4 regions of the Neobacillus sp. 19 genome follow, and region 2 is predicted to be linked to each of the others. Evidence: riboswitches for the same ligand, from Rfam matches in the RefSeq annotation. Region 2 holds a riboswitch; each other region holds the start of a gene.
What was found. Region 2 has a riboswitch for thiamine pyrophosphate ahead of thiM (hydroxyethylthiazole kinase). Riboswitches for the same ligand answer to the same signal wherever they lie in the genome.

Region 1 (7,756 bases), on a different contig from region 2:
TCCCTGCTTCATAAAAAGTGGGATTTTGCGGTGACTAACTAGAATGTGTTTGGTTATGACCTGCAGGTGTAAAAACAGCAGGAAGATAAATGGAAAAAGTAGTGTTATCATCTGAAGAATCACAGGTTAAATTCCCTTTATGTTTTTCAATTATTTCTTTACAAACAAACAATCCTAGACCTGTCCCGAGTTTTTTAGTTGTAAAAAAGGGTTCAAAAATTGTTTTTTGTAATTCAGCGGGGATCACTGGGCCATTATTGGAAATACTAATTCTAATTTGCTGACTGTTTTCTAAACAGCTCCTAATCTCAATGGTTGGAGCAGAGATTCCATGATGATTCAGAACATCAATTGCATTAAAAATAATATTAATAAAAACCTGTCTGATTTCATCTGCATATCCATTCAATGTAACATCTTCACTTATCTCCTTTATGATTTTTACTTTTCCATCCAAAATACTTGGATAAAGGAAGTTCAGTACTTCATCAATCAGTTTATTTAATCCAAATTGAACTTTTTCCTTCCCAATCAGTTCCTTTTTGGATAACAGTAAGAATTGTGAGATTCGAAAATTAAGCTGATCTAATTCACTTGAAATGATATCCAAATATCTCATGTTTGGAAAATCACCCTTAAGCAATTGAATAAATCCTTGAACAGAAGTCAGTGGATTTCTGAATTCATGAATAAAGCTTGAAGTCATCTGTCCGAGAAGTGTCAAACGATCCTGATGTGTGGAGTCAATAACCATTGTCTTTTCTTCAATAATTTTATTTTTTGCTTCCGAAAAATGGGATACGGCATAGTAAAGAAATTTATCAAAGCAAAAATTGATCATATTGATCGACTCCTGCATTTCGGACCATGATATTCCTGTTTTACTTAAATAGCTGTAAAGAATCGTTCTGCCCAAATTAACATTATAGACGAAGTCCCCAATGTTAATATCGGCCAAAACCCTTTCTACAGATATTTCTATCGCAATTTTTTCAATTACAGCTAACAGTTCTTGTTTAGATTTTACATGCATGGTAAGGAGCACATCCAATAGTGCTTCCCCGTTTTCGCGTATTTTCATCTGGAAAGGATCTTCCTGGTTGACAACAATAGCTTTCTCCCATTCTTTTACTAACTCTTCTTTATTTTGATTAAAAAAAGCAAGTAAATCCGATTGTTCTCCCGTAAACATGTTGTTTCCCCCTATGGTATTCACAATACTGTTACCATGTAAATTCGCTGATGAAGGCAAAAATCCTTTTTTTAATAAAATAATAATAATTTTCCCAATATGATATTTGGCGAAAAAAATAATACCCTTGTAATTACCTTGAAATAGTAGTATATTCTATAGGAAATCAATAGAATACTTCCACAGGGGGAGCTGCTAAAAGGCGGCTGAGAGTGAACGTTAGAGTTCTGACCCTATGAACCTGTTAGTTAACGCTAGCGTAGGGATGTGGTTTGCCGATAATAAAGCAATGCAGACAATCCTTTTCGTCTTGCATTGCTTTTTTGCGTTTCTCTTGTGGAATAGGGGGAAAGAGAAATGAACAAAAAGAGGAGTAACACGCTATTTATAACAGAAATCGCTGTTTTTACAGCACTTGCTTATTTACTTGATTTATTATCAGGATTCCTTATGGCAAGATTTTGGCCGCAGGGTGGGTCTATTTCGATTGCAATGGTTCCGATTTTCCTTATGGCCTATCGCTGGGGAATAAAGGGCGGTTTGTTGACAGGTTTTTTACTGGGATTATTACAGTTTATACTTGGTTTTGCCCAAATTTATACCATTGTTCAAGGGATCATTGATTATTTTGTTGCTTTTACAGTAGTTGGTTTTGCAGGTGTTTTTGCAGGATATATTCAAAAATCTCTTACTGATGGTAAGAAAGGTAAGTGGATGGTATATTCTGTTATTGGAGCTTTATTGGGAAGCTTTCTCCGCTATTTATGTCATGTTGTTTCCGGAATTGTTTTCTTCGGTGAATATGCACCTAAAGGCCAGCCCGTTACAACTTATTCGCTCATATATAATGGGACATATATGCTTCCAAGCTTCATCATAAGTGCGATTATCATCATCCTAGTCATCGGTGCCATGCCAAAGAAAAGTTTCATACAGGGAAAATAAGATGGATGGAAAAAGAAAAGCGGACTGCTTTTCTTTTTTTTTCGAACTTTTGTCACAAAATTTCTATGCTATTATCGTAAAAAAAGTGTTAAAATGACAATATAGAAAGATAATCATTCTCAATTAACATAGATAGGGTGAGATACATGTTCGGTTCTTTAAAAACGGGAGATAAGGGGAAAATTATTGACATTTCTCATGTTGGCCTTCTCGTACAAAGGCGCTTGCTCGACTTAGGGATTACCGAAGGGTCAGAAGTATGCGTGAAATGCGTCATGCCGTTTGGCGGCCCAATTATGATTGAATCTTGCGGGCAATGTGTTGGCATCCGCCGTAAAGAAGCAGTTCAGATTGAAGTGGAGAGAATATAATGGAAATCGCTCTTATTGGAAACCCGAATACAGGAAAAACTTCATTGTTTAATAATCTAACAGGTTCCTATGAGTATGTGGGGAACTGGAGCGGTGTTACAGTTGAAAAGAAGGTTGGCGTATTCAAAAATAATATTGGCCAATTAATTGATTTGCCAGGAGTCTATACACTTAATCCCTTATCAAAGGATGAAGGCGTTGTTACCTCATACTTTTTAAATGAATCCGTTGATCGCTTACTCAATATTTTAGATGCTTCCCAATTAGAACGGAATTTACATTTGACACTGCAGTTGTTAGAGTTTGAGAAACCGGCCCTAATTGGTCTTAATATGATTGATGTCGCAAATAAGCGCGGAATTCAAATCGACGCATCGAAGCTTTCAAGTGTTCTCGGTGTTCCTGTTGTTCCTGTCGTAGCTAGGAGCGGAAAAGGCTGTGATAAGCTTGTTGATGTTATTTCCACCAAGTCCATCCAACCGGCTAAAAAGAACCTCGTTTACTATGGAAAAGAAGTCGAAGAGGCGATAACAGCATTGGCGGGAGAAATGACTAATAAAACCAGTCACTCTCTACGCTTTCTAGCGATTCAATACATTGAAGGAAATGAATTTGTTAAAGATTATGTAAATAGGATTACAGATCAGCAAAGAATCAAGACAATTATTGCCAACTTAGAATCCAAATTACAGAAACTACATGATACAAAATCATTAGCTAATTTTATTTATGGAAAAAGAAAAGAAGTCATTGCTAAAATCGTGGCAGATGTAGCAAGAAAAAGTGATTCGTCCATCCCGTTATCTGAAAAGGTAGATAAAATTGTCACAAATCGCTACCTGGGGATGCCGATTTTTTTGGTGCTTATGTATCTGATGTTTATGCTGACATTTGATTGGCTCGGCACCCCGCTATCTGATGCGTTAGATGGCTTATTAACAGGACCTGTAACAGCTGGATTTGAAAGTGTATTAACAGCCATCAATGCCTCAGCCTTTATCCATGCTTTAATTATTGAAGGATTGGTCGCAGGGGTTGGCGGTGTTCTAGTGTTTGTCCCGCAAATCTTTATTCTGTTCTTCTTTATTTCATTATTAGAGGACTCCGGGTACATGGCTCGCGTAGCGCTGGTTATGGACCGAATTATGGAATCAGTTGGCTTAAATGGCAAAGCGTTTATTCCCATGATGATTGGTTTTGGCTGCAACGTGCCTGGGATCATGGCGGCAAGAACGATTGAAACGCCAAGAGAGCGTTTGTTGACCATTTTGCTAACGCCATTAATGTCATGCTCGGCACGACTGCCGGTTTACGCTTTATTTGTCGGAGCTTTTTTTGCTGGCCATAAAGCATTTATCGTTCTTAGCCTTTATGTTCTGGGAATTGTCGTAGCTTTAATTCTGGCAAAAATCTTTTCTTCTACATTATTAAAATCAGAAGCATCCTTATTTGTAATCGAGCTGCCTCCTTACAGGCTTCCACAGTTTCAATCATTATGGCGAAGCACTTGGGACAAAGGGAAGGGTTTCATAAGAAAAGCGGGAACATTTATCTTTGCCGGATCCGTTTTTATCTGGCTTTTATCTTATGCGGGACCTGATGGGTTAAAAGTAGATATGGATCATAGTTATTTAGCTGCGATTGGAAATGTGATTGCGCCAATCTTTGATCCGATTGGTTTCGGCACTTGGCAGGCTTCCGCCTCATTAATTACCGGATTTCTTGCTAAAGAAGCGATTATCTCAACGATGAATATTATTTATTTCGTTCCGAATGATGCCAGCCTGCAAGGATTATTGGCCGATTATTATACGCCGCTCGCTGCCTACAGCTTTATGGTGTTTATCTTGTTATATATTCCATGCCTGGCAACGGTTGCAACGATCTATAAGGAAACAAGCTCAAAAAAGTGGACAGCTTTTTCAATGGGATATGCTTTCGTGATCGCCTATGTATTGGCTCTGATTATATATCAAGGCGGCAAATTGTTTGGATTGGTTTAAAATAAAAAAGAGGTGGAGCAAATGATTGCCAGTATCATTATCGGTGTTGCAATTTTTGGATACGCCAGCTATGCATTAGTGAAGTTTATTAATAAATCCAAAAAGGGGAAATGCGCAGCCTGCGATTTAAAAAGTTCATGTTCCAGCCAGTGCGGTATTCCCCCACAAGTGAAATAATGGTTTGTAAAAGCTGCTGCCCGGAATCGGATAGCAGCTTTTTTATAACGCATAATTGCGATTACCCCTACGTCTTTGCGATTCGGCTTGTTTTCTTTATTAATAAGATTTGTATGATAAAGAAAAATTGTGTAAAATTACACTAGATGTAATTGAAGGAAGGGCTTATTATGACGAGAGATGAAATTATAATGCAGGTTTCTGAAAAGCTTCGTCTCATCCGGACGGAAGCTGGATATACACAAGATAAAATGGCGGATATTATTGGTGTATCAAAGAAAACGCTCGTACAAATTGAAAAAGGAAGAGTTCAAGCAAATTGGTCGACAGTCGTTTCCATATGTGCCCTTTTTCGTGAAACGGAAACGGTCCAATATTTATTTGGCAGCGAGCCCCTTGAGGTGTTAGAAACGGTTGCCCTAAATGGCATCGACCTGCGTAAAACGAAAACGTTGGGCGGACGGGTTTGGTGGAGAATTGTATCACAGAAAAATGGATTTATCCTTCAACAAAATATTCTCAGCAAACATTTTCGCATCCTAGATGAAAGAAACTATCGAATCTTTAGCAGCTTCGATGAAAAACTATCCAAACAGCGCTTTAAAGAATTGACGAAAAGTGAATAAAACAAAAAATTTAAAAGATGAGGTTCTAGCCGCATCTTTTTTATGAATATATTTCCAAACCGTCATAAAACCTCGACCAAAATCGAAAAATATACCTGTTGCTAGAGATTACAGATAAAGGACGTCATCAAATTGGTATTTAAAGAAAAAATAGTTGGCATTTTTAAGAACTTGAAAAAGTGGCATTTGCTCCAAAGTATCGTGTTATTTATGTTGATTATGATTCTAAGCTTTTTTGGACTTTTATATTATTTTTCAAAAGATGCTGACATATCAGGACTAAAAAATGAGCTTCCCCAGCCCACCGTCTTTTATGATGTTAGCGGGAATGTGGCAAGTAAGGTATCAGCCAATAAAAATGAAGGGGTGCCGATTGGCGATGTTCCTGATTCAATGAAGAATGCGATTATCGCCATCGAGGATCATCGGTTCTACAGCCATAATGGTGTGGATTTAATTGGTACCGCTAGAGCATTGTTCCGCGACCTGAAAGCAGGTGGAATGGTTGAAGGCGGCAGTACCATTACACAGCAATTAACGAAAAATACAATTCTTACTTCAGAAAAGACATTGAAGCGAAAAATGCAGGAAGTCTTTTTGGCGATTGCGGTGGAACGGGAATATACGAAACAGGAAATCTTACAAATGTATTTGAATCAAATTTACTTTGGTAATGGTGCGTATGGAATTAAACAAGCAGCCAGCAAATATTTTGCAAAAGAAGTCAAGGATTTGACTTTAAGCGAATCAGCCTTACTGGCAGGACTGATCAAGGCGCCGTCTGCCCTTAACCCATACGAACATATGGAAGCGGCAACGGAACGGCGAAATCTGGTATTAGCCCAAATGGAGAAGCAAGGAGTTATTTCCAGCGAGCAATTTGAAAAAGCAAAACTGGAAAAAGTAGCCTTAAATGATAAAGGCGGCGATCCCTTTAGGGGGAAATTCCCATACTATGTCGATCAAGTTCTGGATGAGGCAATCCGGGAGTACGGGTTTACTCAGGATGAACTACTAACAGGCGGCTATCAAATTTTTACCGAGCTCGATCCGGCGATGCAAACGGCGATGGAGAGTACGTATACGAATGATACCTTATTTCCAAATGGAGGGGACCCTCTCATACAAAGCGGAGGAGTTTTAATAGATCCGAAATCAGGAGGGATTAGGGCTCTTGTCGGCGGAAGAGGTGAGCATACCTTTAGGGGCTACAATCGCGCCTCTCAATTAAAAGCCCAGCCGGGTTCATCCTTTAAGCCTTTAGCTGTGTACACTCCTGCACTTGAAGAAGGCTGGAAACTAACAGATATGTTGAAGGACGAACAAATGAAGTTCGGGAATTATCAACCTAGCAACTACGACCATCAATACGCTGGTGAAGTACCGATGTATGAAGCAGTAAAGGAATCAAAAAACGTATCTGCTGTGTGGCTCCTTAATGAATTAGGAATTGAAAAAGGAGTCGATGCAGTTAAGCGGTTTGGGATTTCCTTGGAAAAAGAAGATCGTTCTTTATCAATGGCTCTCGGGGGCTTGCATAAAGGTGTGTCCCCATTAGATATGGCTGAGGCTTTCTCGGTATTTCCAAATAATGGTGTACGAGTAGGGGCCCATGTCATTCAAAAAATTGTCGATTCTAATGGCAGAGTTGTTGCAGAATGGAAGGCACAAAAAGAGCGGGTGACCACTAAGGCGGTCACTGATAATATGACAACTATGCTCCTTGGTGTTGTAGAACTGGGTACCGGGAAACCGGCACAAATACCCGGCAGGGAAACAGCGGGGAAAACAGGCTCTACGCAGGTTCCAATTAAGGGCATCAACGGTTTAAAGGATCAATGGTTTGTCGGCTACACACCGCAGTTAGTGGGCGCGTTTTGGGTTGGCTATGATCAGACGGATGCTGAACATTATATAACGCCGGTTAGCGGAACTGGTTCTTCGGTTATTTTCCGCGAAGTCATGAAGGAAGCATTAAAAAGCTCACCAAATCAAAGCTTTAATGTACCGCATATTGCTTCCCTTATTGAGGCGAGAAAAAAGGAACAAGAAAAGAGTAATTTTCAAGAGAAGTTCAACAACGAAGTCCAGAAATGGGAAGAAAAATGGAATAAACAAAAAGAGAAATGGGATAAGAAGAATAAGGATAAGAATAAGAATAAAGGAAAAGGCAAAGATAAAGAGCATTAAGTCTGTAAAAGGGCACGAGAGTAGATCGTGCTCTTTTTTATATGTGGGTTACTTCAATGTTTGGTCCAAAAAAGAGGGTGAACGTAGAAGTAGAGAGGTTCTACTTCAATGTTTGGTCCAAAAAAAAGGGTGAACATAGAAGTAGAGAGGTTCTACTTCAATGTTTGGTCCAAAAAAGAGGGTGAACATAGAAGTAGAGAGGTTCTACTTCAATGTTTGGTCCAAAAAAAAGGGTGAACATAGAAGTAGAGA
Region 2 (7,756 bases):
AGGCTCTATCAATCCGGCAATTAATTTAAACAACGTGCTTTTTCCTGATCCACTTGCGCCTATAACCGAAACAAATTCGCCCGCTTTCACTTCCAATGATATTTTTTGAAAAATCGGCCTCGCGGTATCGAATGAATATGTAAGTTCGTCGATGGCTAACATAGTTGCGTCAGACAGGCCAATCCTCTCCTTCGTAAACCATATTCCAGAACATGTATTCAAAGCGGGAGGTCGTAAGGAAATGTTCTTCCAAGAGAACTAATTCGCGGGCTGACTTGCCTTCTGTCAACTGATCTAATAACTCTATCAGCCAGACGGCCAACGAACCAAATTCATCTGACGTATACATTTTTATCCAATCACCATACAAAGGATGCGCGCTAGCTTGGGGGTATTTATCTGCTAGCATTTTGCTAATCTCCCAATAGCTCCACATACACGGCAGAAGTGCTGAGATTAATTCCTCAAGCGATCCGTTCTGCGCGACATTTAGCATATACCGTGTATAGGCTAAGTTGGTGGGTGTTGGTTTTGTTTCTTCCAGCCCATTACGAGTAATTCCGAATCTTGCCGCATACCCACGGTGCAATTCCATTTCTCCATGCAGTGTTTCATGAAGCAGTTTTGCGAAAATAGCCATCGTGTCGAGGTCCCTCGCCTTGACTGCCCCTAAAGCAAAAAGCTTGGAATAATCGATTAAAAACACATAATCCTGTTTCATATAACGGATGAATGATTCCACAGGCAGGTCGCCAGTGCCGATTCCGTCCACAAAAGGATGGAGATGGGTCTGTTCCCATATTTCTTTTACGCTTTCATAAAGTTGCTGTGAAAATTTCATTTTAATCCCCCATTTCATGCTTTAGTTTTTAAAAGACTGTCCCGCTAAGGTCAAGACTTTCTTTCTTAAGAAAACAGTTAATATCACAAATCCGAGCAGTGCCCCGGCAAATGAGCTAAAAATAAATAATGGAATAAATCCAAATAAGGTTGCTTCTTTACCGAGCAACAGGGTTGCCAGTGGATAACAAAGAATCGCACCAATAATCCCCGTTCCAATTACTTCCCCAATAAAGGCTAAATAGATTTTTCTAGTTTTGTAAAATAACAGGGATGCGAGCAAAGCACCTGCCATACTCCCAGGAAAGGCAAAAACGGAACCCGTTCCCATGAGATTTCTTAACAAGGAGATACAAAAGGCCTGCGCTACGGCATAATAGGGGCCTAAAAGCACCGCTGATAAAACGTTCAAAAAATGCTGCATCGGAAAAACCTTGGTAAATCCAATCGGAATCGCTACTAGGTTACTAGATAGGGTGCCGATCGCAATCATCATCGCTGTCAGTGTCAATTTATACGTTTTGTTCATTTCTTTTTGCCTCCTCGATTGCTTTTTTTAATGCCTTAGCTGCCGTCCTAGGTGAATCTGCCTGACTGATGGCGGTAATTACCGAGACCCCATTAGCCCCTGCCTCAATAACAGGACTGGCATTTTCAGCGATGATGCCGCCGATTCCAACGATCGGTACGGTGATTCCATTTTTTCTCAGAGTTTCTATCAGGCTGGTTCCTTTCGATGGCTTTGCATCTTCCTTAGTTCTCGTTGGATAAATTGGTCCGATTCCAAAATAATCTGCCCCATCCCTAAGTGCCGTCATCGCTTCTTCTGTCGTATGGACGGATACCCCGAGGATTTTGCCGCCAATCTTTTCCCTCACTGCTTTCACCGGCTCATCCTCCTGCCCAATATGAACACCGTCTGCCCCAATCTCGAGTGCGAGCTCGATATCATCATTGACAATGAAGGGAATCTGGTTCTCCTGACAAATCGCTTGAAGTTCTTTTGCCAGGGTATATTTTGCGGAATCTGTTAAGGCTCCTTTTCCCTTTTCACGGAATTGAAATAGGGTGATCCCGCCTGCAATGGCTTCTTCTAAGACCTCCTTTGGGTCCTTCAAACAATTCGGACTGCCCATAATAAAATAAACGCTTAATTCGTCTTTTAAATGAATCATAGCCTAGCCATCTCCTTTCCCCTCTTTTGAAAGGCCCAGTGGTTCGTCGGACCATGACCGCGGCCGATGGCAAACCCGTCTTCAATCGCCGCTTGAATGAAATCCTTCCCCGTTGAAACAGCATCATAGATGGTAGAGCCCTTCGCTAATTCAGCCGTTATAACCGCCGAGAAGGTACATCCTGTTCCATGTGTATTTTTTGTCTGAATTCGCCGGCTGGTAAAGAAGTGGAATTCTTTCCCGTCAAATAATAAATCAGTAGATTCAGACAGATTTTCATCATGACCGCCTTTGATCACGACATTTTTAACCCCTAACGCGCAAAGTTTTACAGCAGCTTCCCGTTTATCCTCCACCGATCGAATGGTCATTCCTGTCAGGACCTCTGCTTCCGGAATATTTGGGGTAATGACTGTCGCAAGCGGCAACAAATGGGTTTTCAAAGCCGAAACCGCCTCTTGCTGCAGTAGAGAGGCCCCGCCTTTCGCAATCATCACGGGGTCGACCACCACGTTGTTCCAATGATAGTTTTTGAGTTTCATCGAAACGGCTTCAATGATTTCTGCACTAAAAAGCATGCCCGTTTTTACTGCATCCGTTCCGATATCGTCTCCAATTGCTTGAATTTGTTCGACAACTGCTTTTGCCGTCATCGGATAGACTGCGTGAACCCCTAATGTATTTTGCGCCGTAACAGCCGTTAATGCAGACATACCGAAAACCTCTAATTCCTGAAACGTTTTCAAATCAGCCTGAATTCCTGCACCGCCGCCACTATCTGAACCCGCAATGGTTAATGCCCTTTTCATCCTACAATCCTCCGTTCCATTTTTTAAAAGAAGCATGTACATCCAATTCCTCAGGGGAAACCAACGATAATTGATTTAAAAATTCTATTTGAAAGCTGCCCGGCCCGAGCTCGGCTGTTTGATTCGCAGCCTTTTCTGCTGCAACACCATAACAGGTTAATGCAGCGACCGAAGCTTGGATGAGATCCTTTTCCACTCCGGCAAATGCACCAATCACCGAAGTTAACAGGCAGCCTGTACCGGTTACTTTTGTCAAAATCGGATGTCCATTTGAGATGATATACGTTGTTGTTCCGTCAGTAACGACATCCTCCTTTCCAGTTATGACAACCACACACTGTAAAATTTCAGCAGCTTGGATGGCAAGCTCTGTAATATTCCCTTTAGCCATTCCTCCATCAACGCCCTTTATCTCCCACTTTTCACCTACGACATTGGCGATTTCGGCTGCATTTCCTCTAATTACGGCGACCTTGACTTCCTTCATCACACGGTGCGCCGTTTCCGTTCGGTACGGAGTTGCACCAGCTCCAACTGGGTCAAAAATTACTGGAACCCCATGCTCATTGGCTGCTTTACCGGCTGCGATCATCGCCTCGACCGTTTGCACGTTTAATGTGCCAATATTCAGAACTAGTGAACTCGCAATCTTCGCCATATCAGCTGCCTCTTCGATTGCATTCGCCATGACCGGTGAAGCGCCAAGGGCAAGCAATCCATTGGCTGTGAAATTCGTTACCACGACATTCGTGATATTATGGACAAGCGGGTTCACTTCTCTAACTTTTTCTAATATTTGACCAAGTCTGTTGTTCTCCAAATCCCATCGCCCCTATTCTTTTTAAACATAAAAAAACCAGATCCATAATAGGACCTGGTTAGTTAGAAAGAGATAAAATATAGATTTCACTCGACTACTTTCCTACGCTGGTATTACCCAGATCAGGTCCGAAGGGTTAAAAACGTTATCGTTTTCTCTCAGCCTGATTAACAGGGCACCCCTAGTAGATAAATCGTTATTAAATTATGTTCATAGTAACTCTAATTACCATCGAAGTAAAGAAAATTGTTCCAGTTCATTTAACTTTCTACTCTTTACCGCCTTTTGCCAATTCCATCAGTTCTTTAAGCTCATTGGTAAAACCCTTTACGGCCCGGTCGCCAAGGACCGTTACGGGAACTCCGAGGAAGCCGTATTTCTCTACTTCCTTTTGATAAGCTGGGCTGGCAGCAACATTCCTTACTTCAAAAGCAATTCCTTCGTTGGTAAGTACCTGTTTAACCATCATACATTCAATACAATCATTCGTGGTATAGACGATAATCTGCTCGTTCTTCATATGTAGTTCCTCCTTTGTTCTGTTTTTACAAAAACTCCGTTTATTCTTGATTTCCCGTCAAAAAACCTCGAGAAATGTCTGTTCATGCGCTTTCCCAAGGAATATTTCCTAACATTAAACACCAAATTCACTAATTGGTAAACCTCGATTATAAAATGGACAGCCCATTTCTACCATTATCGTTATATTCGTTTATGCTTGTCCATTATTTTAGCATAATATATTTCTTGTTATAAACCTAAGGAAAAAAATAACCAATTAAAATACATGACTCTTTTATAGAAAAGCCAAGGCTTCCAACAGCCTCGGCTTAAAGTTTTTGCTTATCAACTTAAAGTGCATCAATAGATTAGTTATGGTGCCTGACACCGTTTTACTATTTTTTCCATATAAGTCAGGATTTCTTTTTGGGTGTCGGGGCGGCTGATGGCGAGGTCGAGGGTTGCTTTGATGTAGCCGATTTTGTCTCCGATGTCGTAGCGGGTTCCGTTGAAGGTGCAGGCAAGGACGGCCTGTATTTTATTTAGCTCGTTTATGGCGTCAGTTAGTTGTAATTCGTTTCCTTGTCCAAATGGAAGCTGCTCCAAAATTGTAAAAATCTCCGGCTTTAAAATATAGCGTCCCATGACGGCTAATGTTGACGGGGCTTCTTCCGGCTTTGGTTTTTCTATTAATGATTCAATTGAATAGATATTCGGCTCCCTCATCGCACTCTTTGGCTTAATGATGCCATATTTATTCACATCCAATTTCGGAACGTTCTGAATGGCGACGATCGAATTATTATAATACTCAAATACATCCATCAGCTGCTTCAAGCATGGAACGTCCGATATCACCATATCATCGCCAAGCATAACCGCAAATGGTTCATTGCCAACAATATTTTTAGCACAAAGAATGGCATCGCCAAGTCCATTAGGCTCCTTTTGGCGGACATAATATATTTTCGCTAAACTGGATATCTGTTGAATTTTCTCTAAATCTACTAATTTATTTTTTCTATATAGAGTATCCTCGAGCTCATAGGATTTATCAAAGTGATCCTCGATTGACCGCTTTCCCCTGCCGGTTATGATAATGATTTCCTCAATCCCCGACGCTACAGCCTCTTCGACAATATATTGAATGGTTGGTTTATCAACAATTGGAATCATTTCCTTTGGCACTGCTTTCGTTGCAGGTAAAAAACGAGTCCCGAGGCCTGCAGCTGGAATAATAGCCTTTCGGATTTTCATAAAATACCTCCCTTCAAGTTAATTTTCATTAGCATGGAATGGCTGGTATACCTTTTTTAAAAATCTCTCCATCAATTTCGGCAGAATCGTTTTGCGTCTCGTTACCAACGTAGTAACAATTGCCTTTTTCTCCTCACGCGAAACCATCCAGTCATCAGGGATGAGCGAGACAATTTCCTCCATTAAAAGAATCGGCATCGTTTGAATCAACTCAAGGTGGTCAGTAAATCTTTGCTCATTATCAATAAACCCCGCCATTAATTGGTGTGTCGCGCTTTTCAACACTTCCACCGGCAAATTTTCTAAATCAGCATGCAGCCAATTATAGGTTCCGAAAATCTCGGCTTGATCAATCATCCATAACTGATACTCACCGCTCTCTCCTTCTCGCAACAGAATATTTTTGCGGGTACGGTCCCGATTACACAACCAATAATCCAACATAACGATTCCTGCTAGGGTTTGATGGTTAACAATATTGGATACTTCGGAAACTTGATGACCGTTAAGGCAATCAGGAATGTACAATGAGGCGAATTGATACCGGGTTAATTGTACATTGGCAAGCTCAGGAACTAGCGAAGTAAATTCCTCGGAGATATCCACTATCCTGGCAAATGGTACTGGCAGTCCCAAGTATCGTGCCAAGCAATAGCCCACCCATTCATTGGGCAATGTTTTTTCAAAGCCAGGCTGAAAAAATTTAACCACATAGTCCTTGCCATCATTAAAAGTGATTAAATGAGCATTAGATTTGCCTTCCAGCTTTTTTTGATAGGCAACGGGTGTCATCATGTTGCATCCACCTCGCCAGCCGCATCATTATACAGGTGGATGATATTTTTTAACAAATCAATATAATCATCCGCCACAGTTTGAATGGAAAAATATTGCTGCACACGGTCGATGGCTGCCTGTGACATTTGTTGATGTTTGACGGAATCATCGAGGATTTCATATAACTGCTTGACCGCATCTTCCACATTTTGTCCCCGGTAAAGCAGCCCCGTCTCACCCTCTTCAACCAATTCAGTTACTGGCATCATTCTAGAAGCCACAACGGGCACACCGCAGATCATCGATTCAATAAAGGTATTTCCAAATGATTCAGATTTGGTTGTCGCAAGTGTGCAGCCTCCGGATTGGCGGATTTTCGCATATACATGCGGCATTTGCTGGTAGGGGATAACCGGAAACCATTTGATGATGTCAGTGAGTCCTTCCTCTTGCCAGGCGGCTTTAAATTCTTCACGCTGGACACATTTTGGGCTCCCCCAATAATCCATATTTCAATATCGCTGCGTTCACTTTTCATCACTTTTGCCACTTCAAGCAGCATCGGCCAGTTTTTACGTTTGTCCAATCTACCAATCCAGCCAATTATTTTTTTACCTTTCGGCAGCGTTGGAGCACTGTCGAAATCGATTTCCTCGGTGGATAACGCACGGAAAAAAGTGGTATCCACCCCATTGTATATGACATGGATGGGAATATCATTTGTCAAAATAGACACCAATCGTTTTTGATACTGTGAAGGAACAACGATTAATTCTGGCCGTATTCCTTTAAATGACTTAAGGTGGGGCATGAGCTTAATCAGCTCTGGGGTCCTTGCTTCGACAATAACCGGACCCTGATACTTAGCTTTTCGGATCCATTTATAGGCTGCACCTGTGTCGACCACAATGATGGCGTCATAGGCGTTTTTTTTGATAATGGTAATAATCTCTTGCTCATCCTTTGTTAAATATACTTGTGCGACATCCTGCATAATATGAAGTCCGCCGTGATCTGTCGTATATAAAAATTCAGTTTCGATCCCGTGCTGTTTAAAATAAATCGAGCGGTTTCTCCATCCGGCATTTACCCCGCCAACAGTGAGGAGCCGCCAGATTACTAATACCTTCATTTAGCTTTCTCCTTAATTTTTTTGGGGCCTCCTCTTTTTTTATTAGCCATGCATAGTGTTCTGCTATTTCAATTAACTATGACGATGCTTCCTGTTCTTATGACCGCCTTTATCAGCATGGCCGCGGTATTTTTCTCCTTCAAATCGTTTTCTGTCATGGTGTTTATCATGCTCGCGGCGGCTTTCTCCAGAGAAACGCTTTCCTTCCTTACGATATTTATCCCAATCCTTGTCATTCTTTTGATATTTATCCCAATCCTTGTCACGTTTCCGATTCCATTCAGGGTTTATTGCTTGCTCGCGGGAATCCCAGTACTCATCAATTTTTTCCATGACAGCATCCGGATCTTTGCCACGTGCGAGCATAGTTTTTACCCATTTTAAATACCTTGTGGACTAAGCCCTGAAGCTGAAGCACATATTTTTCTTCATCTTCTGTTGTTAA
Region 3 (7,756 bases), on a different contig from region 2:
ATCAACTAAATCCATATCGTGGGTTACCATGATAATGGTTGTTCCCTGTTCCTGCCGCTCCTTCAGCCGTTTAATCAGCTCGTTAGCAGTTTTTTCATCCTGGCCAAATGTTGGTTCATCCAGTAATAATAACGCCTGGTCAAACAATAACATCGTGGCCACACTCAAACGGCGTTTTTGGCCAAGGCTCAATGTAAAAGGATGGGCGTCACGATAGGATTCCAGTCCAAATTCCCGCAATAACTGATTAGTTTTATGGCGGATCCGCTCTTCCGGCCAATTTCTTTGCCGGCCGCCAAAGGCGATTTCATCAAACACAGTATCTGTAATAAATTGCAGTTCTGGATTTTGAAAGACAAAGCCTGCTTTCTCATATAGTTCCTGATCTGGCCACTTTTTTAATTCACTTTCAAGAAAATAAACTTTTCCTTTTTTTAAGGATTCTAAGCGTGCCAAACTTTTCAGGAACGTACTTTTGCCGCTTCCATTTTTCCCGACAATCGAAATCCAGTCCCCTTTATGGATGGCCAGATTAATGTCGTTTACAATCGTTGTTTTCCCATAACCGATTTCTGCATTTTCTGTATGGATGATAGGATTATCTACCCCATCGTCTTTCAGTTGTTCCATTGACTTCGTTTCTATGATCCTTGAGAGTTCGATTGCTAATGGATGAGTATCATGGCGAACCACATCCTGCCACTTTATCGGAAATAACTTTGGACGCCAAATACCCGCCTCCCGTATCTCACTCTGGAAATTTTCCAAGATTTCTTCTGGTTTTCCATCACCAATCATCCGGCCATCTTTATTAAGAATAATCACCCGGTCCATCCATTCGATACATCCATCCAGTACATGTTCAACAAATACCATCGTTTGGTTGGTTTGTAGGGAAACATCCCTTAATAATTCAAAAATCTCGTTTCTGCCCTCAGGATCCAGTTGGGCTGTCGGTTCATCCAAAAACAAAACTTCAGGTTCCAGTGCTAATAAGCAGGCTAGTGCCAATCGCTGCTTCATTCCGCCGGAAAGCGAATCAATCGGAGTACGTTTATCTATCTTCAATCCCGCTTTATCCATTAGGTCCCCTATCATCTCATCCATTTGATCCCGTGGAATCATCCGGTTTTCAAGACTAAAAGCAATTTCTTCATCCACATGGAGCATGCAAAATTGAGAATCAGGATCTTGAAACATCACACCCGAACTATCTGGGCGCACGATCTCACCGGTCACTTCAGCATCTAGAAATTCAGGAATAATCCCGGCAAGTACAGAAATCAACGTAGATTTCCCGCACCCGCTAGGTCCTAAAATTAATAGTTTTTCGCCTTGCCGAATCGACAGATTGATATGATTTACTATTTTTTTATTATGTTGGTAAAAGCGGATCGATAAATTGTTACATCCCAGAAACATTTGCATCTGCATGTCCTTGTTTCCTTCTAACTTTCATTATTTCATATTGGTCCAAGACACCTGTTTTGGCGAGCGACTCCACGACAAATTTTGCCAAGCAGCCGCCTAGAACGATTCCGCTGATCACATGAATGGCTAATGTTGTGAGCAGTATTTCAGTTGTATAATAGCCAAAACCGTTAACCAATAGGTTATAAATCATGCCTCCTACAGCTGCGAGCGCACCTGACAGCATTAATGTAAACAGGTTATAGCGTTTGTACCCAAAAATAGCAAAGGCCACTTCTGATCCGATGCCTTGAAAAACACCTACTAATAGAGCAGACAAACCAAAGTGACTGCCAGTTAATAGTTCTACGGCTGCGGCAGCAACCTCTGCAATGAAGGCAGCACCCGGTTTCCGAATGATATACGCAACTATGGGACTAGCAATCACCCAAATACCAAACATAAACCCAGCCCCCACTGGACCAACGAGTGCCGAAATCGGGATCCATAATGTCGACCATCCTAAATAAATGACACCGCATGCCACCGCTAAAATGACAGTAAGAACAATCTCCTTCATTTTCCATTTCATCTTTTTATCAGCTCCAGTTGAACTGGCCATTCTTCTCTTTTGTAGGCCATGTCCCAAAACATATACTCAAGCTGACAGCTTAATAGAAAATGTTCCTTCATCTTTTCTTTTTCTTTCTCCGTTGCGTGAATGACCAATTCATCTAATCTTCGGCAAAATCTTGTAGTAGTTTCTGGACGATTTCCATAAAATTGAATCCACTCATAAAAGGGATGTGATTCATCTGGATTGACTTCTTTTATTAATTTTTCACCAATCTCCCAATACGTCCATGGACATGGCAGTAACACAGCCAAGATTTCTCCTAATGACCCTTCATGCGCAACCGTTAACATATGGCGGATATAATGATGGGCGGATGGAGATAAAGAGTACCCCTGCAATTCCTCGTAAGGAACACCCGCGACTTGGCAAAAGTTATGATGTGGATGGACTTCACTGTTTAAAATAAATGAAATTTGCCGATTGAGCATCTCCATATCCGGGCGGTTTTCACACTTTGAAACAGCAATTCCATAAATACGAATAAAGGAGTTTAAATACTCAAAGTCCTGTTTCACATAATGGATTAATTGTTCCTTTCCTAAATTCCCATTAGCAATTCCCTGCACAAAAGGATGTTCAAAAATCGCTTGAAAAATTGGCTCTGCTTCTTTCCTTAATTCTACTGAAAAACTCATCAATATATCCTCCTTGTGGTTTTGGCTAGAGGAAATAGGAGACGGCAATAATAATCGAAAAAGCCGCTCCAATATATGGAGCGGCGCAATTTACACATTCTAGCATCATTGAGCTCTGTCTCCACTTTCCTCCGCTAGTATGAACTAGATCAGGTTCAAAGGGTCCAAGATTCCAATCTTGTCTCAGCCATTACATGGCTCCCCTAGTGGTCAACCTATTCTTTTGCTATTACTATACATTACCAATTTTGATTAAGTCAATGAGACTTTTGACCCTCGTTTATTATTGCTGGGTTCTGTTCATCTCAAAAGGTTCTAATCCGATGAATTCGATGCAGAAACATAAGGTAAGTATTTTTTTGTTCATAGTCTGTTCATATTTTTCTTTTAAAATATATCTTTAAAAAGAAGCCGCAGGAATAATTTTGAACAGACAAAACTATTCTGAAAAACTCCTTTTAGGTGAATAGTAGAGAAAATAGAACCTTGCTAAAATGTTCAGCAAGGTTCTTAAATGTTTATTTGATTCATCAAAGAAATCAATTGCTTCAAGAAGGAGAAAATTAGGAGTGCTTCAACCGTCAATAAACGCTAATTTTGCCCTCTATTCCTTATTCATTAAACCTTCCCATTAAAATAGTGTTATAGTAATTCCCATCAGATAGGACCTTGTCCTTTTTTAAAATACCCTCCACTTCAAAACCATGTTTTTGATAAAGCTTTATTGCATTGTCATTGGTTTCGAGGACATTCAACGTTATCTTCTTAATATTATTTGTGTCTGCCCAGTGAATGGATTCTTTTAAAAGGTTTTGTCCAATGCCGTATCCCCAAAAATCTTTTAAAACACAGACGCCAAACTCTACCTTATGAGAAGTTCTTTTCAACTGGTTCCCTTCACATCTCGAAAAACCTACAATTCTTCCATTTACTTCAGCAACTAAAAAAAGATTTTTCTTACTTTCTGTATCATCTATTATGATTTGTTTAAAACCTGGCTCGTTTATGTACGCCTCGCCTTTTTCCCGATCTAAATTTTCTGTTTCACCATCTATCTGCACTCTAATTTCAGACAGGTTTTTCGCGTCTTCTTCTATTGCAGATCTAATTATATAAAATAAATTATTAATAATAAATTCCTTCGGGTTAACTCTCATGACGATTCCCTCCCCTCATTAATTGTACATCTTAAGAAATGGCCAGTCTAACCAAACAAAACAAAGCTTTTTGGAGCACCATTTTGACCAACGCGCGGGCCTTTTGGGAAAGAATCTCTGCTTCAGGCATGTTTTTTGGAAGGCTAGAATACAATCGAACAAAGACCACTTTTTGAAAAGGTGATAACTATGAACCAATTATCCTTTAAAGCTTTTGCTATCACAAATGAAATCGACTTGAACAAAATTGCCATTCAATGTGGGATTCCCAAAAAATTCACCTGGGAACAGCCGCTAATCCTGAAAGGGAAAATACTATCCTCTATTCTTGAGAAAAAAGTGGACGAGTCGCAAGCTGTACTGGTTTTTTCATTTGGCAGTATTGTTTTCATTAATTCCGGTAGTACGGATGAAGTGAATCGATTTTTTGCTTACATTCATTCGTTCGAGCCGGAAATCGAACTTGAATCTGCTGGCAGGTACACCGATGATTACAGCCTTCATATCAGAGTTGACGAAACAATCGAATTGACTGACGAATATGTGGTGGTCCCCGAATATGAAAGTTTCTATCCCGAACTAATTTCTACTGTACTCGCTAAATCGGTTGCACTTGAAAAAACGGAGGAGCAACTCGGCAAAATTCATGATACGCTCGAAACCATGATCTACCGGCTAGAAAAAGGAAAACTGAGAATCGGGAATAAGGAATTGGCACGAACCACCGCGAAGATTGTCCGCCATGAGTATAACACCTTGGCCTATATCATGATTCTCGATAAACCTGACATTACTTGGACGAGCAGTACCGCCGGGGAGTTCTACGACAAAATGCTGGAGTTTTTTGAATTAAATGATCGCTACAAAATCCTGAAAAGTAAAACGGAAATTCTCTATAAAATCATGGACGGCTTTTCGACGATCAGCCATTCGATCCGAGGATTATTTGTAGAATGGATTATTGTCATTCTCATTACCTTTGAGATCCTTCTGACACTTTTACAAATTGGCGGGGTACTGCCGTAGATATTTCCGCAGAACAACTAGATAAACGGGTGGAACATATGTTAATTTCAGCGTGTTAAAGGTCTAACTACAATACAGTAGAGATATTAATAAGTTGGTCGAGGGCTTAAAGAAACGCTTAGAGTCTTCACTCTAAGCGTCATAAATTTTACTGGAACGGCATTCCATTATTCCCCCTTTAATGGAATATTCAATTTATCTTTGGAACTCAAATTTTACAGGTCTTAGAAAAAGATTCTCTAATGTAGTTTTTGCATCTTTATTCTCAAATAAAATTTCATATAAAGCATTACTAATTGGAAGTTCAACATCATATTGTTCAGATAGATCTTTCAATGCCTTGACTGTTGATACTCCTTCTGCCAATTTCTCAAACTTTTCACCAGTGACAAAAGCTTGTCCAAACTTCCTATTATGACTATGTAAGGAGAACAAAGTTGCCTCATAATCCCCTAAATGACTCAGTCCATAGATTGTTACGTCGTTTCCTCCCATCGCTAAAACAAGGCGGGAAAGTTCCCTCGTCCCTCTTGCCATAAGAGACCCCTTTAAACTGCTGTAATTCAATCCATCCAACATTCCTGCGGCAATTCCTATCACATTTTTGGCAGCTGCACCTATTTCATTTCCAATCATATCTTGTCCGTAATAAAATCTTATTAAATCGCTATTAAACTCATTAACAATTTTCTTAGTGATTTCAATATCTTCAGAACCAATCACCATACAGTTTGGAATGTTATTTACGAAATCTTGTACGTGTCCGGGACCTACCCAAACAGCTATATTGATATTTTTCCCGATTGTTTCACCAAATACTTGAGATAACCTCTTTCCGCTGGCGGCTTCGAGCCCTTTCATACACAAGATGAAAGTTTTTCCTTGAATATCATCAATAGAGTTTAATCTATGAGCAAAAGAACGTAATTCTTGTGCACTAATCGATATGATAATAATCTCTGCAAATGAAACGGCTTGATGTAGAGAATTACTTAGCTTAATATCTTCTGATAGCTTAAGATAATCATTTTTTCTAGTTTCATCTAGTTTGATGTAGTTTTTGGAGTTCTCTCTCCCCCACAACATTACATTATGACCAACTTTGTTAGCATACCACGCAATAAAAGTACCCCATCGCCCACAACCAAGAACAGAAATATTCAATAATCTCACCTTTGTCTGTATTAATTTTTTATCTTTTCTCGATTTCTTTAAAATAATCCACTGTACAGTATTCGACAGATTATAAAAATACCCTTTCACATATCCTCGACAATGCATTGAAATACGAATGGAGACATCATGATAATCGCATTCTCAGATAAAATTATTTTATTAAACTACAAAAAGCTCGCCAAACTGAACTGCATCCTAATTGTTAAACCTTTCTAACAAAGAGGGGACACTTCAAATCGGCGAGTTTTCCTTATGCTTTCATTTCTTCAGGTAATTCTTTTCCTAAATTCATCGATGTACTATGTCCTGGCTGAAGTTTTGCGCTTGGGTTAAAATAGCTTATCGCATTATTAACAGCCGTAGGACCTTCTCCGAACCCAACCGTAATCAGTTTCACTTTTCCTGGATATGTCGTAATATCTCCCGCTGCATAAATTCCCGGTATATTTGTCTCCATTTTTGTATTCACAACAATCGAACCTTTTTCTAATGTTAATTCCCATTCTTTAATAGGACCCAATGATGATACAAAACCAAAATTAACAATGATCTCATCAACTTCTAATGTTAATTCTTCACCTGAATGGATGTTTCCTAAAACGATTTGTTCAATTCTTTCTGTACCGATTAAATCCTTCGTAATATACGGGGTAATTATATTTACACTAGAATTCATTAATGTTTTAACACTGCTCTCGTGGGCACGGAATTTATCGCGACGGTGAACAAGATTCACTTCTTTGGCAATCGGTTCAAGCATGAGCGCCCAATCGACAGCAGAATCTCCCCCGCCAATTACAGTTACTTTCTTGTCTTTAAACGAGCGCAAATCCTTAATGAAGTAATGTAAATTTTTCTTTTCAAAGTACTTCGCATTTTCATGGTCAAGCTTTTTTGGCTTGAACGCACCAACACCCGCTGTAATAATAATGGTTCGCGAGAAATGTGTTGCTTTATTAGTGGTAATCAAGAAAGAACCATTCTCCAGCTTTTGAATATTTAATACTTGTTCTTCCAATGCAACGGAAGGGTGGAATTGTTCAATTTGTTTTAATAAGTTATTTACCAAGTCCTGAGCACGAATTTGCGGAAAACCTGCAATATCATATATAAATTTATCCGGATAGAGAGCTGCAAGTTGACCGCCAAGTTGTGGCATGCTTTCGATGATTTTCACACTGCATTGCCTCATCCCGCCATAAAAAGCAGAAAAAAGGCCAGCTGGCCCTCCGCCAATCACTGTTATATCGTAGATTTTATTATTCATATTATTCTCCTGCCTTTATTTACGCTGATTTATGATAAATGTATACACGAGCAATTATTTTGTTCTATCATCACTCTATTTTTAATAAATGTATGTTAGCACTAACTAACATACAGAATAAAATAATATAATTGGAATGATCCAATTATATTATTTTCGCTATTCATCCGTTAGTTTGTAATAACTAACTAATTTAACAAAAAAGATTCTATCCATCCGTTTTTAATGCGCTAACAAATATTTGCACTGCTGTACTAATAAATTCTTCGCTGCCTATTGCAGTAATTTGATGCCCATCTACAAAATTACGTGAAACAAACTCACCATACACCATATATAAATAAGACATTGCAAGACCTTCAACATTGCCTTCGAACTGCATCTTGCCCATCTGCTTCATTTCTAAGAAATAATAAATAAGAAGTTCCTTTAATTGACGAGGATGTTT
Region 4 (7,756 bases), on a different contig from region 2:
GTTTAGAAGGACTTTCCGGTAATTATGGTCTAAATGTTGGAAAAACGATTCAAGATAATGTGAAAAAGGGGATTTTATCCAACGATTTAGCCACTGCGGCCATGTCGCTTGCAGCAGCGGGTTCAGATGCCAGAATGGCAGGATCAACACTTCCGGTAATGGCGAATACAGGGAGTGGAAACCAAGGGATTGCGGTTACACTTCCAGTTGTCGCCGCAGCAGAAAAGCTGCAAGTGTCCGAGGACAAGATGATTCGGGCGGTTGCTCTTAGTCACCTGATAACCATCCATATCAAATCTAGATTTGGCCGCCTTTCTGCCTTATGCGGGGTCACCGCAGCGGGAATGGGGGCAAGTGGAGCAATTGTTTATTTATTGAACGGGGGCCTTCAACAGATAAAGGCAGCCATTCAAAATACAATTGGCAACGTGTCAGGAATGATTTGCGACGGAGCAAAGGCAGGCTGCGCCATGAAGGTTTCAACTTGTTCCAATGTCGCTGTCCAGTCCGCATTACTTGCCTTGAACCATCAGGAAATACAGTCAACAGACGGCTTTATTCACGATGATGTCGAAAAAAGTATTGAGAGCTTCTGCAAACTTGGAAATGAAGGTACAAGGCAAACAGATGAACTGATATTAAAATTAATGTTGGAAAAATAAAACGAGGTTCGCATTCCCGTTGGAGGACTTTTTACTTCTCGATTTCCTGTGAAAGTCCTTCATCATGGTTATGAAGGACATTTTACTTGATTATTTTGCATAAAAATTTTCGGTATAGTAGGGCTGTGATTGATCATTAAAAGCAACGCCTACTCCTAAATACTTATATCCCTTACGTAAAATATTTTGGCGGTGGCCAATCGAGTTCATTAACCCTTCATGGGCAAAAATACTGCTAAATTGACCATAAGCAAGGTTCTCTCCAGCAAGATAAAAGATAATTTGATCCTCCTTCATCCGATCAAATGGCGATTGCCCTTTAAGGTTTGTGTGATCAAAATATTGATTAACAGCCATATCCATGCTATGTTTCCGAGCAGTTTCTTTTACTTGATTATCCCATGACAGAATGGGAAGCTGGTGCTCCACACGAGATGCATTTGTTAAATCGAATAGCTGGTATTCAAATCCTTCCTTCAATTCCGGACTTGCACTAGTGTAGAGTTCATGTTTCTTTTGTTCCAAATCTTTGTTGATTAATTGCATGGCAGTCACTGTATTGTTTTCGTGTTTGTCGTAGAAAATGGTAACATAGACTTCGTCTAGCAGATATACATCATAGTCCGCATTTTCTTGTATTTGCAAAATAGTCAGCCCCTTTTGAATCCCGGACAGTGGTTTTCCAAGCACAGCTCGAACGGTTTCTTTCGAACTACCTCCCTTAATCCCATTGCTAGAGGCAATTAAATCTTGATTTGTGTATAAACCAACTGCTTGATTTTTATCATCGAACATGACCATAAAAAAGCTTTGATAATTGTTGTGAAAAGCATACCACTTTTCCCCATATTCATTCAGCGATTCCCGGTTTGCCTGGCCAAGTTTGTTTTCAATATCTTTTTTGGTGGCGCCGAGCTCTATATTATGAATGGAAAAGACTTGATCAGCTGGGGTTTTTAACGTTACCTTTTCTCGATCAGCTGGCTCTTCCGTTAGCGGATTTTTATCTAAAAAAAGGCCAAGCTGCTCTACAAATTGTTTGACCTCTCCAGATAGAGATTCGATGGCTGCCTGAATTTCAGGATTTTTCTTGACATCATTTAATTTAGTTTCAATTTGTTTCATTGAAACTGCGTAATCGGAATTTGCAAATTTTTGTTTAATAAATGGTCCAGAAACATATAGTATAAATAGTATGACTAGAATTGAAAAAATTCGCCCCATCATCTCTCCTCCATTTCTATTAGAATTGTAACCAAACGAATTTAATTGTATAAGCAATATGCTTACGTTCAATACAAGCGTATTAGTTAAAATTCGTGAAAAAAACGGGTTTACTATATTATGATAGATGGATTTATGAAATCAAGTGGAAAAAAAATGAATCGATGTAGTGGAACGCACAAAAAATTTGAAAACAACAAAAGGAGATACGATGTTAGAAACTGGATGGAATTTTGAAAATAGTTATGCCCGTCTCCCAAATTCTTTTTTTACTTTACACAATCCAATACCCGTCGAGGAACCAGGGTTAGTTATTCTCAATGCGCCTTTGGCGGAATCACTTGGATTGAATATAGAGGCGCTGCAGAGTGAGGATGGTGTGGCGGTTCTTGCCGGCAACCGGGTACCCCAGGGAGCTGAGCCGCTTGCGCAGGCATATGCAGGTCATCAATTTGGGCATTTTACAAAGTTAGGGGATGGACGGGCTGTGCTGCTGGGAGAGCAGATGACGTCTAAAGGAGAACGAGTTGATATTCAGCTTAAAGGGCCAGGGAGAACACCATATTCCCGCGGCGGTGACGGACGTGCGGCACTCGGACCGATGCTGCGAGAATACATCATCAGTGAGGCCATGCATGCCTTGGGTATTCCTACCACCCGTAGTCTAGCTGTCGTCACAACCGGTGAAGCTGTCCAGCGTGAAACCGCTCTTCCTGGTGCCATCCTTACTCGTGTTGCTGCTAGTCATATTCGAGTAGGTACCTTCCAGTACGTGGCAAAATGGGGAACAATGGAGGAGCTTCGGACACTCGCAGACTATGCAATTAGCCGACATTATCCCGACATTGAAGCGGATGAAAATCGATATCTACGGTTTCTTGAAGAAGTAATCAAACGCCAGGCGGCACTTGTAGCCAAATGGCAATTGGTTGGCTTTATACATGGGGTGATGAACACTGATAATATGACAATTAGTGGAGAAACAATTGATTATGGTCCTTGTGCCTTTATGGATACATATGATCCCGCAACGGTTTTCAGTTCTATTGATACTCAAGGACGCTATGCCTATGGCAACCAGCCTTATATGGCGGGATGGAATCTCGCACGGTTCGCTGAAACTCTCTTACCGCTGCTAGATGAAAATCAAGAGAAGGCGGTTGAAAAGGCTCAAGATGCAATATCTCACTTTTCAAAAATATATGAAGCGAATTGGCTCGAGGGAATGCGAGCGAAACTTGGAATATTTAACGAAGAATCTGATGATGAAAAGCTAATAAATGACCTCCTTAGTTTGATGGAGAAGAATCATGCGGATTTTACCAATACATTCAGGGCGCTAACATTGGCTAATAATGAAGAAACTGGTTTGAATGGTGAGCCAGAATTTGCGGAGTGGTACGGTAAATGGAAAGCTAGATTAGACCGGCAGGAAGAATCGAAAACCTCTGTAGAACAATTAATGGGAAACAGTAATCCTGCGGTAATCCCACGAAATCATCGGGTAGAAGAAGCGCTGGAAGCGGCAGTGGAACAAGGTGATTTAATAGTGATGGACCGGCTGCTTAAAATTCTTTCTAATCCTTATGCCTATTCCCCTGAAAAGGCGGAATACTGCACACTTCCTGAGCCATCAACTGGTAGATACCGTACTTTCTGCGGAACCTGATATTAGTTTTAAAAAAACAGTCACACATTTAAGTATTTCATCATATAGTAACTTCTGTGTGAGAAATAATCAGGAAGGAAGTATGATGATGAATAACAACCAAATCATTACACCAACTAAAAATGATTTCAAGGATGGAGAAAATGGCTTCAAGATCGTTGAATTTAATGTCACTGATCCCACCGAAAGTTTATTTTCAGTAGTTACTCCTATTAAAAAGCAATAAGAGCGTTTTAAACTATCTTTTACATAGAAAGATGGTTTCGAATTTTTGGGCCCAAGTGCCAGGTATCTCATTTTTTCGAGGGTGATTGGCACTTTTGGTTCAGTTAACATGAGAGATTTTGCGACAAAAAAATAATTTGACATTTTCGCCTAACATGTTAACATTATCCATGTAAGGTAATCAATACAAATTAATAATTGAAGTTTATCCGCTAGAGGTGCCTTTTTAAAGGGCTGAGATTGAAGTGCTACTTCGGGACTCTATGAACCTGATCTGGATCATACCAGCGTAGGGAAGTGGAAACATGAATATTTGATGAACAAAAAATGTTCTTTTTTCAAATTTTCAACCACTTTCTTATCTAAAGGAAGTGGTTTTTTGTTTTTCACAGTATGCAATAAATGGCGGAATCTTCTGAAAGGGGTAACTTGTATTTTCGAAGATAAAGAATTTCATATCATATCCAATGGTAAGATGCCGATCGAGCAGTTTCAGGAAATTGTAAAGGATATCGAGCCCTATGTGACAGCAATACATTTACGGGAAAAACAAAAAACAGCCCGTGAACTATATGAAATGGTCCAACAATTAATTTCTGCAAACATCCCGCTAGCAAAGATTATTATTAATGACCGCCTGGATGTGGCCTTAACAGCAAAGGCCGGTGGGGTGCAATTAGCTTTTCACAGTTTAGAACCAGGTGTTGTGAAGGAAAATTTTCCTCAGATTCGGATAGGGAGTTCGATTCATTCTTATCAGGAAGGAGTGGCTGCAAAAGTAAATCGTGCAGATTATGTGATTTACGGTCATATTTTCCCTTCTCACTCAAAACCAGGAATGGCCCCGAAAGGCTTGGAGGAATTATCAAGGATAACACAACTTGACATCCCAGTTATTGCAATTGGAGGTATAACACAAGAAAATGCAGCGAGGGTAATACAGGCAGGAGCACAAGGAATAGCAGTTATGTCGGGTGTTTTAAATGCAGGCGATCCACTGGCAGCAGTTAAGTCATACATAAAAGTGTTGAAAAATGGAGGTGGAAAAAGTGGGGAATTCAGCTGATGTAATTATTATCGGTGGGGGAATCGTCGGAACTTCCATTGCCTATCAGCTATCAAAAATGGGAAGAAAAGTGATTATACTCGAAAAGGATCAACTAGCGTGCCAAGCAACTAGAGCTGCCGCAGGAATGCTGGCCTCACAAGCGGAAATCGAACAAGATGGTCCATTATTCCAAATGGGGTTAACAAGTCAATCTATGTTTTCAACTCTCGCAAATGAATTATTGGAATTTTCTGGAGTAGATATTGAGTTTGTCAATAAAGGATTGTTAAAAATTGCTGAAACCGAAGAAATAGCATCCGAAGTAAAAAAACAGGTTGATTTTCAAAGGGAGTGGGACCCTGCTATAACTTGGCTTGATAAAAAGGAATTATTAGAATTGGAACCATCCTTATCTCCAAGCATTTCAGGGGCAATGCTCATTCCTAACGATGGACATGTGCAGCCGGCAAAGTTAGCAAAAGCATTTACACAAGCAGCTGCCTATTTTGGGGCCGAGATTCGAGAACATACGGAAGTCGTTTCTTTAATATATGAAAATGGTCAAGTTAGAGGGGTTAACACGACCAATGGTGCTATCCGCAGTGAACAGGTTGTCGTTGCCGCCGGGGCATGGGCTTCGAAACTATTGTGTGAAGCAGGTCTGGAGATAAATGTTTATCCAGTAAAAGGAGAATGCTTTTCTGTCAGACCGGAAAAGCCGGTGATTAGCATGACCATTTTTTCCGACAAACGTTGTTATCTTGTACCAAAACGAAATGGGGAAATTTATATTGGTGCCACCATGATTGAACATACATTTGATCAAACAGTAACACCTAAAGGGATTGCTAGCTTAATTGAAAGAGCAACAAATCTGGTTCCACAGCTGAATGAAGCAGCATGGGAGCGCGTATGGTCCGGTATTCGGCCACAGACAGGAGATGGGTTGCCATACATTGGCGAACATCCCAGCCGGAAAGGGCTATACGTTGCAGCAGGGCATTTCCGAAACGGGATTCTATTAAGTCCCATAACAGGGAAACTGATGGCAAACCTTTTAACTGGGGGAATAACTGACCAAACGCTACTCTCAGCTTTTCATTTAGAAAGACATAAAAAAATAGTTGTATAGGAGGCACGGTATGAATGTTGTCTTAAATGGTGAGTTAATCCAACTCCCTGAACAAGTTGTTTGTATTGCAGATGTTCTAAATCATTTTGAAATTCAGGATAAAATCGTTGTCGTAGAAGTTAATGGTGAAGTCATAACGAAATTAGAACACCAGATTACCAGATTAGCAGATAAAGATCGAATTGAAATAGTCCATTTTGTAGGAGGCGGTTAATATGTTGAAAATTGGTCCTATATCCTTTCACTCTCGTTTATTATTAGGAACAGGAAAGTATCCAAGCTATGAAATTCAAAAGGAAGCAGTGGACGTATCTAATGCTGAAATCCTCACATTTGCTGTAAGACGTATGAATATTTTTGACCCAACCCAACCCAACTTTTTAGAACAGTTGGACACCACTAAATATACGCTTTTGCCAAATACTGCAGGGGCAAAGAACGCTTCAGAGGCTGTGCGCATTGCAAAATTAGCAAAAGCCTCGGGTCTTTGCGATATGATTAAAGTGGAAGTCATTGGCTGTGATCAAACCTTACTCCCGGACCCAGTTGAAACCCTAAAGGCAACAGAGGAATTAGTAAAGGAAGGATTTATTGTTCTCCCATATACCTCAGATGATGTGGTTTTAGCCAGGAAGCTTCAAGAAATTGGCTGCCATGCGGTCATGCCAGGGGCTTCGCCAATAGGTTCCGGTCAAGGGATTATCAATCCAGTAAACCTAAGTTTTATTATCGAACAGGCTGAAGTGCCTGTTATTGTGGATGCTGGAATTGGCTCACCAGCCGATGCTGCCTTTGCGATGGAATTAGGGGCCGATGGTGTGTTATTAAATACTGCAGTGTCAGCGGCAAAGAATCCGGTAAAAATGGCAAAAGCGATGAAGCTTGCGATTGAAGCTGGACGATTAGGATATGAAGCCGGTCGGATTGAGAAAAAGCGGTATGCAGCAGCAAGCAGTCCTAAGGAAGGAATGAGTATCGGGTGAATCCACGCTACTCAAGACAAGTATTATTTTCACCAATTGGAAAAGTCGGACAGCAGCTAATTTCCACTAAGCATGTACTTATCATAGGAGCAGGAGCACTTGGTACAGGCAGTGCCGAAGCATTGGTCCGCGCGGGAATTGGTAAGCTAACCATTGTTGACCGTGATTATGTGGAATGGAGTAATTTACAGCGGCAGCAGTTATATACAGAAGAAGATGCTAAAAAACGAACCCCTAAAGTCATTGCAGCCAAACGACGCCTATCGGAGGTTAACTCAACAGTGGAATTGGAGGCAATAATCGAAGACGCTTCAGCCTTTGAGCTTGAAGAATGGGCTAAAAATGTGGATCTAATCATCGATGCTACGGATAATTTCGAAACAAGAATGATGATAAACGATGTATCGCAAAAGGTTGTTGTTCCATGGATATACGGGGCTTGTGTCGGAAGCTACGGCATTTCCTACACATTTATTCCCGAGAAATCGCCTTGCCTTTCTTGTTTATTGGAATCAGTTCCTCTCGGAGGATTAACCTGTGATACCGCCGGAATTATAAGTCCAGCCGTTCAAATGGTTGTTGCTCAACAAATAAGTGAAGCAATGAAAATTTTGGTCGGTGATTTGGAAGCATTGCGAAACAAACTCGTTTCCTTTGATTTATGGAAAAATCAGTATAGTGCGATTAATGTTGATAAATTAAAAAGAGCGGATTGTCCTTCTTGCGGGGTAAACCGGTCCTACCCTAATTTATCTTTTGAAAACCAAACGAAAACAGCAGTACTTTGCGGAAGAGATTCTGTTCAAATCCGTC

Region 1: it holds a riboswitch for thiamine pyrophosphate, as region 2 does, so the genes downstream of both, thiT (energy-coupled thiamine transporter ThiT) here and thiM (hydroxyethylthiazole kinase) in region 2, are expected to answer to the same signal.
Region 3: it holds a riboswitch for thiamine pyrophosphate, as region 2 does, so the genes downstream of both, tenA (thiaminase II) here and thiM (hydroxyethylthiazole kinase) in region 2, are expected to answer to the same signal.
Region 4: it holds a riboswitch for thiamine pyrophosphate, as region 2 does, so the genes downstream of both, ACO1D1_RS24835 (thiamine phosphate synthase) here and thiM (hydroxyethylthiazole kinase) in region 2, are expected to answer to the same signal.

Annotation. Positions count from the first base shown of each region.
Region 1 covers NZ_JBMPZU010000056.1:91,489-99,244, reverse strand. The annotation lists gene ACO1D1_RS17515 (histidine kinase N-terminal domain-containing protein) at 35-1,192, opposite strand; TPP riboswitch at 1,368-1,475, shown strand; gene thiT (energy-coupled thiamine transporter ThiT) at 1,550-2,137, shown strand; gene ACO1D1_RS17505 (FeoA family protein) at 2,284-2,508, shown strand; gene feoB (ferrous iron transport protein B) at 2,508-4,511, shown strand; gene ACO1D1_RS17495 (FeoB-associated Cys-rich membrane protein) at 4,533-4,688, shown strand; gene ACO1D1_RS17490 (helix-turn-helix transcriptional regulator) at 4,859-5,314, shown strand; gene ACO1D1_RS17485 (transglycosylase domain-containing protein) at 5,447-7,504, shown strand.
Region 2 covers NZ_JBMPZU010000036.1:33,229-40,984, forward strand. The annotation lists gene ACO1D1_RS12765 (ATP-binding cassette domain-containing protein) at 1-162, opposite strand, end outside; gene tenA (thiaminase II) at 170-841, opposite strand; gene thiW (energy coupling factor transporter S component ThiW) at 863-1,369, opposite strand; gene thiE (thiamine phosphate synthase) at 1,353-2,015, opposite strand; gene thiD (bifunctional hydroxymethylpyrimidine kinase/phosphomethylpyrimidine kinase) at 2,012-2,824, opposite strand; gene thiM (hydroxyethylthiazole kinase) at 2,826-3,644, opposite strand; TPP riboswitch at 3,727-3,837, opposite strand; gene ACO1D1_RS12795 (glutaredoxin family protein) at 3,913-4,164, opposite strand; gene galU (UTP--glucose-1-phosphate uridylyltransferase GalU) at 4,518-5,402, opposite strand; gene ACO1D1_RS12805 (HipA family kinase) at 5,421-6,197, opposite strand; gene ACO1D1_RS12810 (glycosyltransferase) at 6,194-6,688, opposite strand; gene ACO1D1_RS12815 (hypothetical protein) at 7,384-7,644, opposite strand; gene ACO1D1_RS12820 (hypothetical protein) at 7,631-7,756, opposite strand, start outside.
Region 3 covers NZ_JBMPZU010000019.1:89,508-97,263, reverse strand. The annotation lists gene ACO1D1_RS04300 (ABC transporter ATP-binding protein) at 1-1,428, opposite strand, end outside; gene ACO1D1_RS04295 (ECF transporter S component) at 1,406-2,002, opposite strand; gene tenA (thiaminase II) at 1,999-2,682, opposite strand; TPP riboswitch at 2,792-2,897, opposite strand; gene ACO1D1_RS04285 (GNAT family N-acetyltransferase) at 3,294-3,839, opposite strand; gene ACO1D1_RS04280 (RMD1 family protein) at 4,029-4,865, shown strand; gene ACO1D1_RS04275 (NAD(P)H-dependent glycerol-3-phosphate dehydrogenase) at 5,061-6,038, opposite strand; gene ACO1D1_RS04270 (NAD(P)/FAD-dependent oxidoreductase) at 6,292-7,308, opposite strand; gene ACO1D1_RS04265 (hypothetical protein) at 7,517-7,708, opposite strand.
Region 4 covers NZ_JBMPZU010000085.1:21,450-29,205, reverse strand. The annotation lists gene ACO1D1_RS24855 (serine dehydratase subunit alpha family protein) at 1-662, shown strand, start outside; gene ACO1D1_RS24850 (CAP domain-containing protein) at 753-1,787, opposite strand; gene ACO1D1_RS24845 (protein adenylyltransferase SelO) at 2,098-3,555, shown strand; gene ACO1D1_RS24840 (hypothetical protein) at 3,625-3,891, opposite strand; TPP riboswitch at 3,985-4,093, shown strand; gene ACO1D1_RS24835 (thiamine phosphate synthase) at 4,160-4,846, shown strand; gene thiO (glycine oxidase ThiO) at 4,830-5,960, shown strand; gene thiS (sulfur carrier protein ThiS) at 5,971-6,174, shown strand; gene ACO1D1_RS24820 (thiazole synthase) at 6,176-6,943, shown strand; gene ACO1D1_RS24815 (thiazole biosynthesis adenylyltransferase ThiF) at 6,940-7,756, shown strand, end outside.